DNA from 2 places in the Mesorhizobium maamorense genome. Region 1 is predicted to be linked to the other one. Evidence: predicted binding sites of a transcription regulator. Region 1 holds the regulator's gene; the other holds the start of a gene.
What was found. Region 1 encodes LexA, which represses DNA repair genes until DNA is damaged. Its sites were predicted from a motif close to TGTTCNNNNTGTGTTCNG; they were not measured.
Positions count from the first base shown of each region.

Region 2: the regulator LexA is predicted to act here: its motif matches at 1,335-1,352, upstream of ACIU1A_RS27770 (ImuA family protein).

Region 1 covers NZ_CP173356.1:2,196,167-2,202,038, reverse strand. Annotated here, with positions in the region: gene gltA (citrate synthase) at 1-77, opposite strand, end outside; gene gltX (glutamate--tRNA ligase) at 260-1,684, opposite strand; gene ACIU1A_RS11385 (ComEC/Rec2 family competence protein) at 1,788-4,238, shown strand; gene lexA (transcriptional repressor LexA) at 4,232-4,975, opposite strand; gene ACIU1A_RS11375 (TetR/AcrR family transcriptional regulator) at 5,415-5,696, shown strand; gene ACIU1A_RS11370 (TetR/AcrR family transcriptional regulator C-terminal domain-containing protein) at 5,726-5,872, shown strand, end outside.
Region 2 covers NZ_CP173356.1:5,548,086-5,553,957, forward strand. Annotated here, with positions in the region: gene ACIU1A_RS27765 (DUF6504 family protein) at 1-314, opposite strand, end outside; gene ACIU1A_RS27770 (ImuA family protein) at 256-1,311, opposite strand; gene ACIU1A_RS27775 (metallopeptidase family protein) at 1,562-1,984, shown strand; gene ACIU1A_RS27780 (TetR/AcrR family transcriptional regulator) at 2,004-2,633, opposite strand; gene ACIU1A_RS27785 (hypothetical protein) at 2,892-3,482, shown strand; gene ACIU1A_RS27790 (DUF1737 domain-containing protein) at 3,469-3,675, opposite strand; gene ACIU1A_RS27795 (HpcH/HpaI aldolase/citrate lyase family protein) at 3,731-4,627, opposite strand; partial or broken gene ACIU1A_RS27800 (two-component sensor histidine kinase) at 4,682-4,813, shown strand; gene ACIU1A_RS27805 (NAD(P)/FAD-dependent oxidoreductase) at 4,842-5,872, shown strand, end outside.

The DNA.
Region 1 (5,872 bases):
TTGCCGGCGAATTCCAGCTTTGCCGTGGCTTCCTGGGTCTTGCCGCCCAGTTCCCGTCTTGTCGCAGCTTCGGTCATTGCAAACTCCTTCTTGTTTCCTCATGCCGGCAAAGGCAAATTCTGCAAAGCGACACGTCGAAGTCACCGAATGCGCGTAATCGCGACCGCATTTTAGGAAGTGCGTGCCAGATTGGGCCAAGGCTCAATGTTGCACTGCGAAACGCGCCTTTCAATGCCAATCTTCTTGGGCCAGATTGCTCCTAATCGATTTGATCGGCGATGCGCGCCAGGCTCTCCTCGCGACCAAGCACGGCGAGAACGTCGAACACGCCGGGCGAGGTGCTCTTGCCTGTCAAGGCGGCGCGCAAGGGCTGGGCGACGGCGCCGAGCTTGTAGCCGCCGGCCGTCGCATAGTCGCGGATCGCGGCTTCAGCCGAGGCCGCCGTCCAGTCGCCTGAAACCGCCTCGAGCGCGTCGTGAGCGCCACGCAGGACCTTGCGCGCATCGTCATTGAGCAGCAGGGCTGCCTTCTCATCGATCGGCAACGGCCGCGCGGCAAACAGGAAGGCAGCGCCATCGACGAGTTCGACCAGCGTCTTGGCGCGCTCCTTCAGGCCCGGCAGCGCTGCCAGCAACTGCGCCCTGTTCCGGTCGTCGAGGCGTGCGGCCATCGCCGGGCCGCCCTCGAGATAGGGCAAGGTGGCAATGAAGATATCGAACAGCTCGGCATCGCCCATGCGGCGCATGTGGACGCCGTTTAGCGCCTCCAGCTTGGCGAAATCGAAGCGGGCGGCGCCCTTGTTCACATCGCCGATGTCGAACCATGCGATCATGTCCTGGATCGACATGATCTCATCGTCGCCGTGGCTCCAGCCGAGCCGAGCCAGATAGTTCAGCAGCGCTTCGGGCAGGTAGCCCATGGCGCGGTAGGCCTCCACGCCCAGCGCGCCGTGCCGCTTCGACAGCTTGGCGCCGTCGGCGCCGTGGATCAGCGGTATGTGCGACATTGAAGGCACATCCCAGCCCATGGCGATGTAGATCACGGTCTGGCGGGCGGCATTGGTCAGGTGGTCGTCGCCACGGATGATGTGGGTGACGCCCATGTCGTGATCGTCGACGACGACGGCATGCATGTAGGTCGGATTGCCGTCCGAGCGCAGGATGATGAAGTCGTCCAGATCCTTGTTGGGAAAGCGCACGTCGCCCTGGACACGGTCATGCACCACCGTCTCGCCCTTGGTCGGCGCCTTGATGCGGATCGCGCCCTTGACGCCAGGAGGCGCCTGCGAGGGGTCGCGGTCACGCCAGCTTCCGTCATAGCGCGGCGGCAGGCCCTTGGCCCGCGCCGCGTCGCGCATTGCCTCAAGCTCGGCAGGGGTCTCGTAGCTGTAGTAAGCCTTGCCCATGCGCACCAGCTCTTCGGCCACCTCGCGATGGCGCGGCGCGCGCTCGAACTGCGAGACGGCGTCGCCGTCCCAGGTGAGGCCGAGCCAAGTCAGTCCTTCGAGAATGGCTGCTGTCGCCGCATCGGTGGAGCGCTCGCGGTCGGTGTCCTCGATGCGCAGCAGCATCGTACCGCCGGTGTGCTTGGCGTAGAGCCAGTTGAAAAGCGCCGTACGCGCGCCGCCGATGTGCAGGTAGCCGGTGGGCGAGGGGGCAAAACGGGTGACAACCTTGTCGGACATACAACTCTCGGGAAACGTCTGGAGCGGGGTGCGGATCACACGCACTTTCGCGCGTCGCGCGTTCATGTAGCATAGGGTGTCGAGGGCGCAAGGGGCAGACCCGATGGCTGGAGCGGGCCGGGGCGCGGAGGAAGGCGAGGACGTCGTTGCCGGCGTCAGCGAACGCTCTCTTTTTGCCATGCCCGCGCCCGCCTCATTGCCGCTGGCGTTGCCGCCCCTACAGCAGCCGGGCAAGTCGCCGCCGGCGGATGTTTCCACGCCGCCCGGCATTCCCGCAGCCGGCGCGGCCGTGCGTCTGCGCCGTGAGTTCGGCCGTGCTTCATGGCCTCGTCTGCGCAACGGCGTGGCCAGAGCGTCCGAGCTCGAACTCGATCGGGGCATAGCCTTCCTGCTCGTCCCGGTGTTCCTGGCATGCGGATCGATCGCCTATTTTTCGCTGGCGGCGGAGCCGGGCTTTGCCAAGCCTGTCGCGGTCGCGATCCTGATGTCGCTGTGCGCGCTCGTTTCACGCTCATGGCCGAAAACGCATCTGTGCTTCATGGCGGCGCTGTTGTGCGCGCTCGGCATGCTCGCCGGCAAAGTCGAGACGTGGCGAGCGGGAACGCGGATGCTGGGCTCGGAAATCTCCACGCAAATCACCGGCCGCGTCGTTTCGGTCGACCAGATGGAGACCGGGCGCATCCGGCTGACCATCGATGTGACATCGACCGCGCGGCCGAAACTACTCTACGCGCCGGAGCGCGTTCGCCTTTCGGCACGCAAGGTGCCGGCTGAAGTGACGGCCGGTTCGCTCGTGACCGGCTATGCCAGGCTGTTGCCGCCGACCGGACCGGTGCGGCCGGACAGCTACGACTTTTCCTTCGACAGCTACTTCGCCGGCATAGGCGCCAGCGGCTTCTTTCTCGGCAACCCCAAAATCGTCTCAGCCGATGACAGGCCGCTGTGGGCCGCCCTTTCAGCCGCCATCGAGAGTGCTCGCGAAAGCATTGCCGACCATATCAGGGGCAGCATCGGCGGTGCCGAGGGCGAGATCGCCGCGGCGCTGATCGTGGGTGTGCGCGCCGGGATCCCCGACGAGATCAATGAAGCGATGCGACGCACCGGCATCTACCACATCATCTCAATTTCCGGGCTGCACATGGCGCTGGTCGCCGGCACGGTCATGGGTCTGCTGCGTGGCGGCTTCGCGCTGTTCCCGAATTTTTCCTCCCGCCGGCCGGTCAAGAAATACGCGGCCGCGGCGGCACTTTTCTCGATCGCCGCCTACCTCGTCATTTCGGGCGTCGTTGTCGCCGCCGAACGCAGCTTCATCATGCTGGCGGTGATGCTGATCGCCGTTCTGTTCGATCGGGCGGCACTCACCATGCGCAATCTGGCTATTTCGGCGATCGCCGTCATCGTGGTGTCGCCGCACGAGGTGGTAGGGCCGAGCTTCCAGATGTCGTTCGCCGCCACCGCGGCCCTGGTCGGCGCCTATGCCGGCTGGTCGGATCGCAAAGCCGACAAAGCGCGGACCCCGCCGCCGCAACGGACCTTGCCTGGCCTGCTGACGCGAAAATTGCTGCTGGCGACAGGTGGGCTGGCGATGACCTCGATTATCGCGGGAAGCGCCACGGCGCTTTTCGCCATCTGGCATTTCCAGCGCGTGTCGCCGCTCAGCCTGTTCGCCAATCTTGCCGTCATGCCGATCGTTTCGGTCGTGATGTTCCTTGCGGTTGCCAGCGCGCTGCTGATGCCGTTCGGGTTCGATGGACCATCCCTTTATCTGATGGGCAAGGGACTGACCGCGATGATCGCCATATCAGGATGGATCTCGCAACGCTCGCCGGTCGACGCGGTCGGGTTGATTTCGCAGCAATCCGTCCTTCTGGTGGCGATCGCTCTGGTCATCGCGACGATGGCCACGACATGGCTGCGGCTGGCGGCACTTCCCTTCGCGCTCGCCGGTCTGTTGACCGTCTCGGACACGCGCACGCCGGACGTGCTGATTTCGGAGGATGCTCGCCTGGTGGCACTGCCGATCGGCGGCGGCGAGCTCGCGATCAACCGGGCGCGCCCGAACGAATTCACCGTCGATAACTGGAAACGGGCGCTGAAGTCCGAAACCATCGTTGCGCCGGAACTGTTCGACAGCGGAGACCGACAGTTCGACATCTTCGATCCCGCGCAACTTCCGGCGGGAGCGCCTTTCTATTGCTTCACGGGCCTGTGCATGGCCCGGCATACCTCGGGGGCGATCATCGCGCAGGTGGAGGATCGCAAGGACGCCTGGAGGGCCTGCTCCTATGCGGATCTGATCGTCATCAACGACCCCGCGGGCTACGACCCCTGCCACAATCCGCTGGTTCTCGTTATCACCAAGCGGCAGCTCGCTCGTAAGGGAAGTGCCGCCGTCTTCTTCGACCGGCAATCGGCGACGGCACCGGGACGGGTCAGCTTTGCCGTCGACAGGCCATATCGGCCTTGGCACGAACAGCGAAAATTCTCACGCGAGGCAAGGGGACTGCCGCCTTACCGTAAACCCGAAAAGCCCACCGCCGACCCCGCTCAGTAGCGCCTGATCAGGCCGACCAGCTTGCCTTGCACCTTGACCCTGTCCGGTCCGAAAATACGTGTTTCATAGGCCGGATTGGCAGCCTCGAGCGCAATCGAAGCACCCTTTCGGCGGAAGCGCTTCAGCGTTGCTTCCTCCTCGTCCACCAGGGCCACGATGATCTCGCCGGGACTTGCGGTGTCGGCATTGCGGATGATGACCGTGTCGCCGTCGAAAATGCCGGCCTCGATCATCGAATCGCCCTTGACCTCCAGCGCATAGTGTTCGCCGCCCATGATCATGTCAGGCGGCACTGAAATGGAATGCGTCTGATGCTGGATGGCGTCGATCGGCACACCCGCTGCGATGCGACCCATGACCGGGATCGACACCGCTGAAACCGCATCGTCGTCATTGCCGGCAGCGGGCAGACGCGAAGACGTCGCCGGCTTGATCTGCCGGCTAGGGCTGCTGCCCTGTCCGAGGCTGCCCTGGATGACGCTCGGGGAGAACTTCTTTGCCGCGTTAAGACCCGGCGCGATCGAGTCCGGCAGGCGCAGCACCTCCAGCGCGCGCGCCCGGTTGGGCAGGCGGCGAATGAAGCCGCGCTCCTCCAACGCCGTGATCAGCCGATGAATTCCCGACTTGGAGGCGAGGTCCAGCGCTTCCTTCATCTCGTCGAAGGACGGCGGAATGCCGCTTTCCTTCAGCCGTTCATGGATGAACATCAAGAGTTCATGTTGCTTGCGCGTGAGCATGGCGGCCCCCAAAGGCATTGCACGAAGGGTCTGGAACCAGAATCAGAAAACAAACCCAGAACAAACACTATCTGTTCCAGTTGTGTTCCGCAACCATTTAAAGTTTAATGAATTTGTTAAGGCGACGGAAACGAAATGCCCTCCCGCAGCCAGCATCCTGCCAGCGCGGTCCGTCGTCAATGCGCTCCCGGGCCCTTTGAGACTATTTTGGTTAATGGCCTGTGGCCCGACCGTCTCCACTCTTGGCACAAGCCTGCAAGCTGGGTGACCGGCAGGTGCGGGGTGCGTTTGGGCGGATTAAAAACCCCTGCGGCTCGTGAACGAAACGAAACCAAAATGCCAACTTCCTGCCGGAAAACGACGAGGCACCACCACTGGTCGCGATGGGCTGCGTTCGCTCGCTCCTTGCTTCCCGTTCGCTTGACGAAACCGTATAATAATGTACGGTTTTCGAAGAGGAACACCAATGACCACGCCGAAGCAGGCCGCGCGACGCGAACGGATAGAGGAGGCCGCCTATGCGGTGCTCCGGGAAACCGGCTACAAGAGCGCCTCCCTGCTTGCTATCGCCAAGCGGGCATCGGCCTCGAACGAAACCCTCTACAACTGGTACGGCAACAAGCAGACCCTGTTTCGATCCTTGATCGAAGCCAATGCGGAGAGGCAAGGAAGCTGCTGGAGGACGCCCTTCACCAGGCGCGCGATCCGCTCGAAACCCTGAACTTGCTCGGGCCAGTCCTGCTGACCCTCGTGACGGGCGACAAGGCGGTGGCGCTCAATCGCGCCGCGGCCGGCGACGTCAACGATACAGGCACGCTTGGCCAATCGATCGCGCAATTCGGCCGCAATACCATAATGCCGCTTGTTGGCGACCTGCTTCGAACCGCAAGTCGGGCC
Region 2 (5,872 bases), 3.3 Mb from region 1:
CCCTGATGGAAGAAGCGCGACAGGATCTCGTCCAGCATGGCGCGTTCACCGCCGAAAAGATGGGTGCAGCCGGTGACGTCGAGGAACAGGCCGTCGGTCCCGTCGAGCGCCACCAGCGGGGTATAGCGGTCGCACCAGTCCGCAAGGCCTTCGAGCAGGCGCCGGTCGGCTTCGGCATCGGCCTCCATTATGTCGATCGACGGATGCATGGCGCGCGCATCGGCGATGCCCATGCCGGGCTTCAGATGCAGCGCCTCAGCCCGCTCGTCGAGGGCTAAGATGCGCTGCGCGTTGCTGTCGCGATGGCTGATCACCAGCGGCCGGTGATCCGACGGTCGGGAACGCCAGGACCGCCCCAGGCGCTGCCGCAGGATCCGTTCGGCCGCGAGATAGGGAAACCACAGGGACAGGATTCTTTGCTCGTTCTTCCCCAATCCGTCTTTCATCGAATATGCGTTCATCGGGGTTCCACTCCAATATGAATTGTCCTGGCAGGGCCGTGCGGCTCTTGCCGATGCTGATGGTGAAGGCGGGGCGGCCGATCGAGCCGGCAAGCGGCCCGGCGACCGTGTCGCGCGGCCCTGCCGGCGCCGGCGAGACGATGAGGCGGACGGGCGCCGCCGTCGGTTCGGGTTCGGCCGCCTGCCGCAGCAGGAAGACCGGCCGGCCGGCGCTCTGCGCGCGGGCGTGCAGCCGGCGCGTCGCGGTCAGGTCCAGCCGCTGCGGATTGCCGCGGACTTCAAGGATGACGGCGGCGAGCGCCGTCATGCGGGCCGCCTCCTCGGCGACCCACAGCGCATCGGCGAGCCTTGGCGCCTCGGAAAACAGCAATTGCTCCGGCTCGATGCCGAAGGCGGCGTGAAGGCCCCGGGCATAGGGAAAACCCGCCTCCCGAAAAACCTCCTGGGTGCCGATCCACAGCACCGGCAATTGCGGCCCTTGCTTGAGGATCAGGCTGGGCTTGAGAATCAGGCTGGCGAGCGACAGGGCGAAGCCGGCGACCGCTCCGGCATCGCGGGTCTCGATGCCATGGATTTCGCTCAAGGCCGCTTTCGGCAGGCCGCCGCCCAAATCGCCGCCCCAATCGCCACCGAGGGCGGCATCGAGCCGGCCGATGCCGGTGCGCAGGAAAGCATCCGGCCTGGCTACGGCGATGCCGCGCCGGACCACGGTGCGGTCCGCGGCGGCCATGCCGGCGTCGGAAACCGCGCCGGCCGGCGCCTGCAGGCGCTCGGGCAGCGTTCCCTCGATCTTCGCGATCTGGCGGCGCAGGGCAAAAACAGTCTCCCGCGCCACGGCGCTCATCGCCATGACGGTCAGTGTCCACTCACAATTGTTCCTGTTATGTTCTTATAGATTCCAGAGGCGACCCGAAGAGTCAAGCAGACTCATGGGGGAATTTATTCCTCTCCGATAAGAGGGCCAACATGGGTCGGACAGCCGACCGCCCCTCAAGTCATGCGAAACGGCTCCCGGTGCCGTAAGCAATCCTGGGGTTGGCCGCCGCGTCATTTGCCGATTGTGGCCCAAAAGCCTATATGCCGGGATCAAAGGACAAAGCATGGCCCGCATCTACAAGACCCGCATTTGGCACGACCAGCTTTCGCCGTCGATGGACGAGATCGAGTTCCTGGCGCTGGAGGCATACGCCCATCTGCCCGAGGATTTTCGCAAGCTGACCGGCGAGATCGTCATCCAGATCGCCGAATTCCCGACCGACGAGATCATGGACGACCTGTCGCTGGAAACGCCCTTCGACCTGCTCGGCCTGTTCGAGGGACGCGGCATCGCCGAGCGCTGGAACCCGCAGACCGGCGAAGGCCCGAACCGCATCACGCTCTATCGCCGCGCCATCCTCGACTACTGGGCCGAGAACGAGGAGACTTTGGGCGACATCGTCACCCATGTGCTGATCCACGAGATCGGCCACCATTTCGGCCTCTCGGACGACGATATGGAGAAGATCGAAGAGGCAGCCGAGTGACCGGTTCTACGTCAGGCCGTCATTTCACAATGAGTGTGACGAAATGTTTTAATACGTTCTGCACAGTCTGCTCCCCGGTATGTCCTGCCACTGCCCATTGCGCAAAATGTCCATCAATGTACATGCGTGCGAGCCCGTAGACGAGCGCCCTCGCGGCTATCTGGGTCTCTGCCATGTCGTCCGACCGGAGCATGTTTCGTCGCTGTGCTTCTGCCATTGACGCTTCCATCAGCGAACGCACCGCTTCGTTATCGTGACGCAGCGACTCTGAAGCATCCCAATCAATAAGATTGCGTGTCGAGATGATCTGGAAGTGGGTGGGGTTTCGAATTGCCCAGCGCAAATAGGCGATTCCAACAGCGGCAAAGCGTTCGATCGGATCGTCCGTCGCAACCTTCTCGACCGCATTCGTGATCTCCGAGCGGAATCGGCTCATTGCCTGCTCCGCGACAGCCGTCATCAACGCGGTCTTATTGCTGAAGTGACGGAATGGCGCGCCAGGGGAAACGCCGGCACGTTTTGCGGCTTCGCGCACGCTCACATTGTCGGGGCCGCCTTCCTCGACCAGTTGAACCGCGGCATCGATCAGGACCTCCCGCAAATTGCCATGGTGGTAACCAGTGCGATGAGGCACCTCGGCTTTTGCCATCTCTTTCCCTTCGTTCCGTGGAGCAACTCCCCGCCTCTGTAGCATGATTCCGCGACTTATGTAATCGCCGTTTACAATTCCGGCCAGAGGATGTAAGCAGTGATTACTGATGGGATCGGAACAGGCCTACGGTCTTCGCGGCTCCCGAACTCCCAGCTGAGGAGACGAACATGCTCGCCAGAACAGCCCCACCCCGCTCGCAATCGGTCATTTCGCGTCAGAGTCCAGCCGAAGAACTTCAGCAGGAGAATTTCGCGATTGTTCAGTCGAGCGCGACTGTGCCCAGCCTCACGCTTTTTTCGGCTTGCCGCCGTCGCCGGGATGGGAAGCGCGCTTATTCTTCTGGTCAACGCGGCTAAACGCAGCTCGCTCATCGCGACCACCGATCTGACGCAACTTCTCGCACCAGTCGCCGAGATATTGGCACTTGGCCTCGTCGTGGGCCTGTTTCTTGCGTTTGGCCGGCGCGCGGGGCTGTTCGGCACTATCGCGTTTGTCATCAACTTCGTTGCGTTGGCAAGTTTGGTAGGCGTGGAAGCAGTGATCAATCTGGTATTTTCGAAGCTTCCGCTCACAACCATCGTCGAGCTGCGAGCCGGACCGCTCGGTCTGGCTCTGGTCGCCAGTTCGGTTCTTTTTCTGGTTGGAACGCTCGCGTTTGTAATCTCTCTCGCCGTTGCAAGAGGCGTGCCGCGCATTCCTCTCGCTCTTTATCTCATTGGCGCGGTGCCGATCGCGCTTCGTGCGTTCGTTCCGGAGCTGGCTCTTGACCTGGGCTTGGCGATGCTTGCGGCATCGATCGCCTGGCTGGCGGCGTGGCTGTGGATGCGAGGGGCTACCAGTCGCTGAGCTTGGTGTCCGGCCCGTATTCCTGGCCCTCGACATCCTTCACCACGGCCTGGCCGCAGCGCATGGTCTTGGTCTTCTTGTCGTAGGCGTAGGTGGGGGAGCCGAACAGGTGCCAGCCCTTGTTCAGCGCCGCCGTCACCTTGTGACAGAAGCTGGCGTCGTCCGGAGCGGTGAGAAAGCGGTAGAGTTTCATCATTCAATTCCTGTCGTCAGTCCATCGCCCGCGATCGGCAATCCAACACGGCACATCATGCGCCGACGGCCGCCGCCTTCGCCAGCAGTTTTTCGGCCTGCGCAAGGTGCAGCCGTTCGACCATCCTTCCCTCCAGCGCAATCACGTTCTTGCCGGCATTTTCCGGAAGCGCAAAGGCCTCCTTCACCGCGCGGGCCTTGGCCACCGCCTCCGCCGATGGCGCAAAGGCACGGTTCGCCGCCTCGATCTGGGCGGGATGGATGAGCGTCTTGCCGTCGAAGCCCATGGCGGCCGCTTCCGTGCATTCGCGGCTGAAAGCATCGAGCGCGCGAAAATCGTTGAAGACGCCGTCGACGATATCGAGATCGCCGGCACGCGCCGCCAGCACCATCTGCATCAGCCACGGCAGGAGATAACGCCGGTCCGACGTCGCCATAATGCCGGTGTCCTTGGTCAGGTCATTCGTTCCGGCAACGAAACAATCAAGCCGCGAGGCAGGATCGCGGCCAAGTTCGGCGATGGCGCCGACATTGAGCACGGCCTTCGGCGTCTCGATCATCGCCCATAGTTTCACGCTGTCGGGGGCGGAATTGTCGTCGAGCACGTCACCCGCCTCGAGCACGTCGCGGGGCGTGTCGACCTTGGCCAGCAGGATGCCGTCCGGCTCCGCCTTGGCCGCCGCCAGCAGGTCGGCGCCGCCCCATTCGCTCGAGAGCGCATTGATGCGCACCACCATCTCGCAGCGCCGGCCACTATGGTTGGTATCAGGACGATTGCTGAAGATGCCGGCCAGCCTTTCGCGCGCCGCGGCCTTGTCGGCCGGGGCGACGGCATCCTCCAGGTCGATGATGACGGTGTCGCAGGCAAGCTGCGCCATCTTGGCCAGCGCCTTGTCGTTCGAGGCCGGGACATAGAGCACCGAGCGGCGCGGGCGGTAGGGATCGGTCGTCATGCCAGATCTATGCCGCCTGCCGCGGGTCGAGGCAAGGGAGCAGGCGGCATCGCGCGGTGCTCTACCGGGGGCACCGGCATGGGGCTCGGCATCGTGCTGGCCCTCCTGAAAGCGCAGGATGGCACGATCAGGCTGGTTGACTCCGAGCGCGGCACGCGCTTCGAGATTGTCTTGCCGGTTGCGTAAGGACGCCGGCAGCGGATCGGAGAAAAAAGTGCGCTACGACATCGTCATCATCGGCGGAGCCATCGTCGGCTCCTCGATCGCCTATTATCTGCGCGAGGAGGGCTTTTCCGGCAGGATCGCGCTGGTCGAGCGCGACCCGCAATTTTCCCACGCGGCGACGACGCTATCCATGGCCTCGATCCGTCAGCAATTCTCCATTCCGGAAAATATCCGCCTGTCGCAATTCACGCTGAAACTGTTCCGCCGGCTGAAGGAAGAATTCGGCGCCGACGCCGACATCGGTTTTCGCGAGGGCGGCTATCTCATTCTCGCCGGCGAGGCCGGGCTGCCGATCCTCAGGGCCAACCACGAGGCGCAGGTTGCCGAAGGCGCCGACATTTTGCTGGAGGACGCCGAACAACTCGTGCGCCGTTTCCCTTGGCTGTCGGCCGAGGGCATCACCGCCGGCGCCTATGGCCGCAGCGGCGAGGGCTGGTTCGACGCGCATGCGATGCTGATGCTGTTCCGCAAGGCGTTGCGTGAGAAGAAGATCGACTTCATCAATGCTTCGGTCACCGGCATCGAGCGGCAGGGTGACCGCGTTACCGGCGTCAGCCTCGACAATGGCGAACGGCTCGAGGCCGGCATCCTTGTCAATGCCGCAGGGCCGAATGCGGGCAAGGTCGCCGCACTCGCCGGGCTGGCGCTGCCGGTCGAGCCGCGCAAGCGCAACGTCTTCGTCTTCGAGGCGCGCGAGAAATATGCCGACATGCCGCTGCTGGTCGACCCGTCCGGCATCTATGTCAGGCCGGAAGGCTCGGTCTATCTCACCGGCGGCGCCGAGCCGGAGGAGGGCGACGGCCCGGCCGATCCCGCCGATTTCGACGTCGACTGGCCGCTGTTCGAAGAGGTGATCTGGCCGGTGCTGGCGACCCGCATCCCGGCCTTCGAGGCGATCAAGCCGACGCGCGCCTGGGCCGGTCATTACGACTACAACACGCTAGACCACAACGCGGTGATCGGCCCACATCCCGAAGTCGGCAATTTCCTCTTCGCCAACGGCTTTTCCGGCCACGGCCT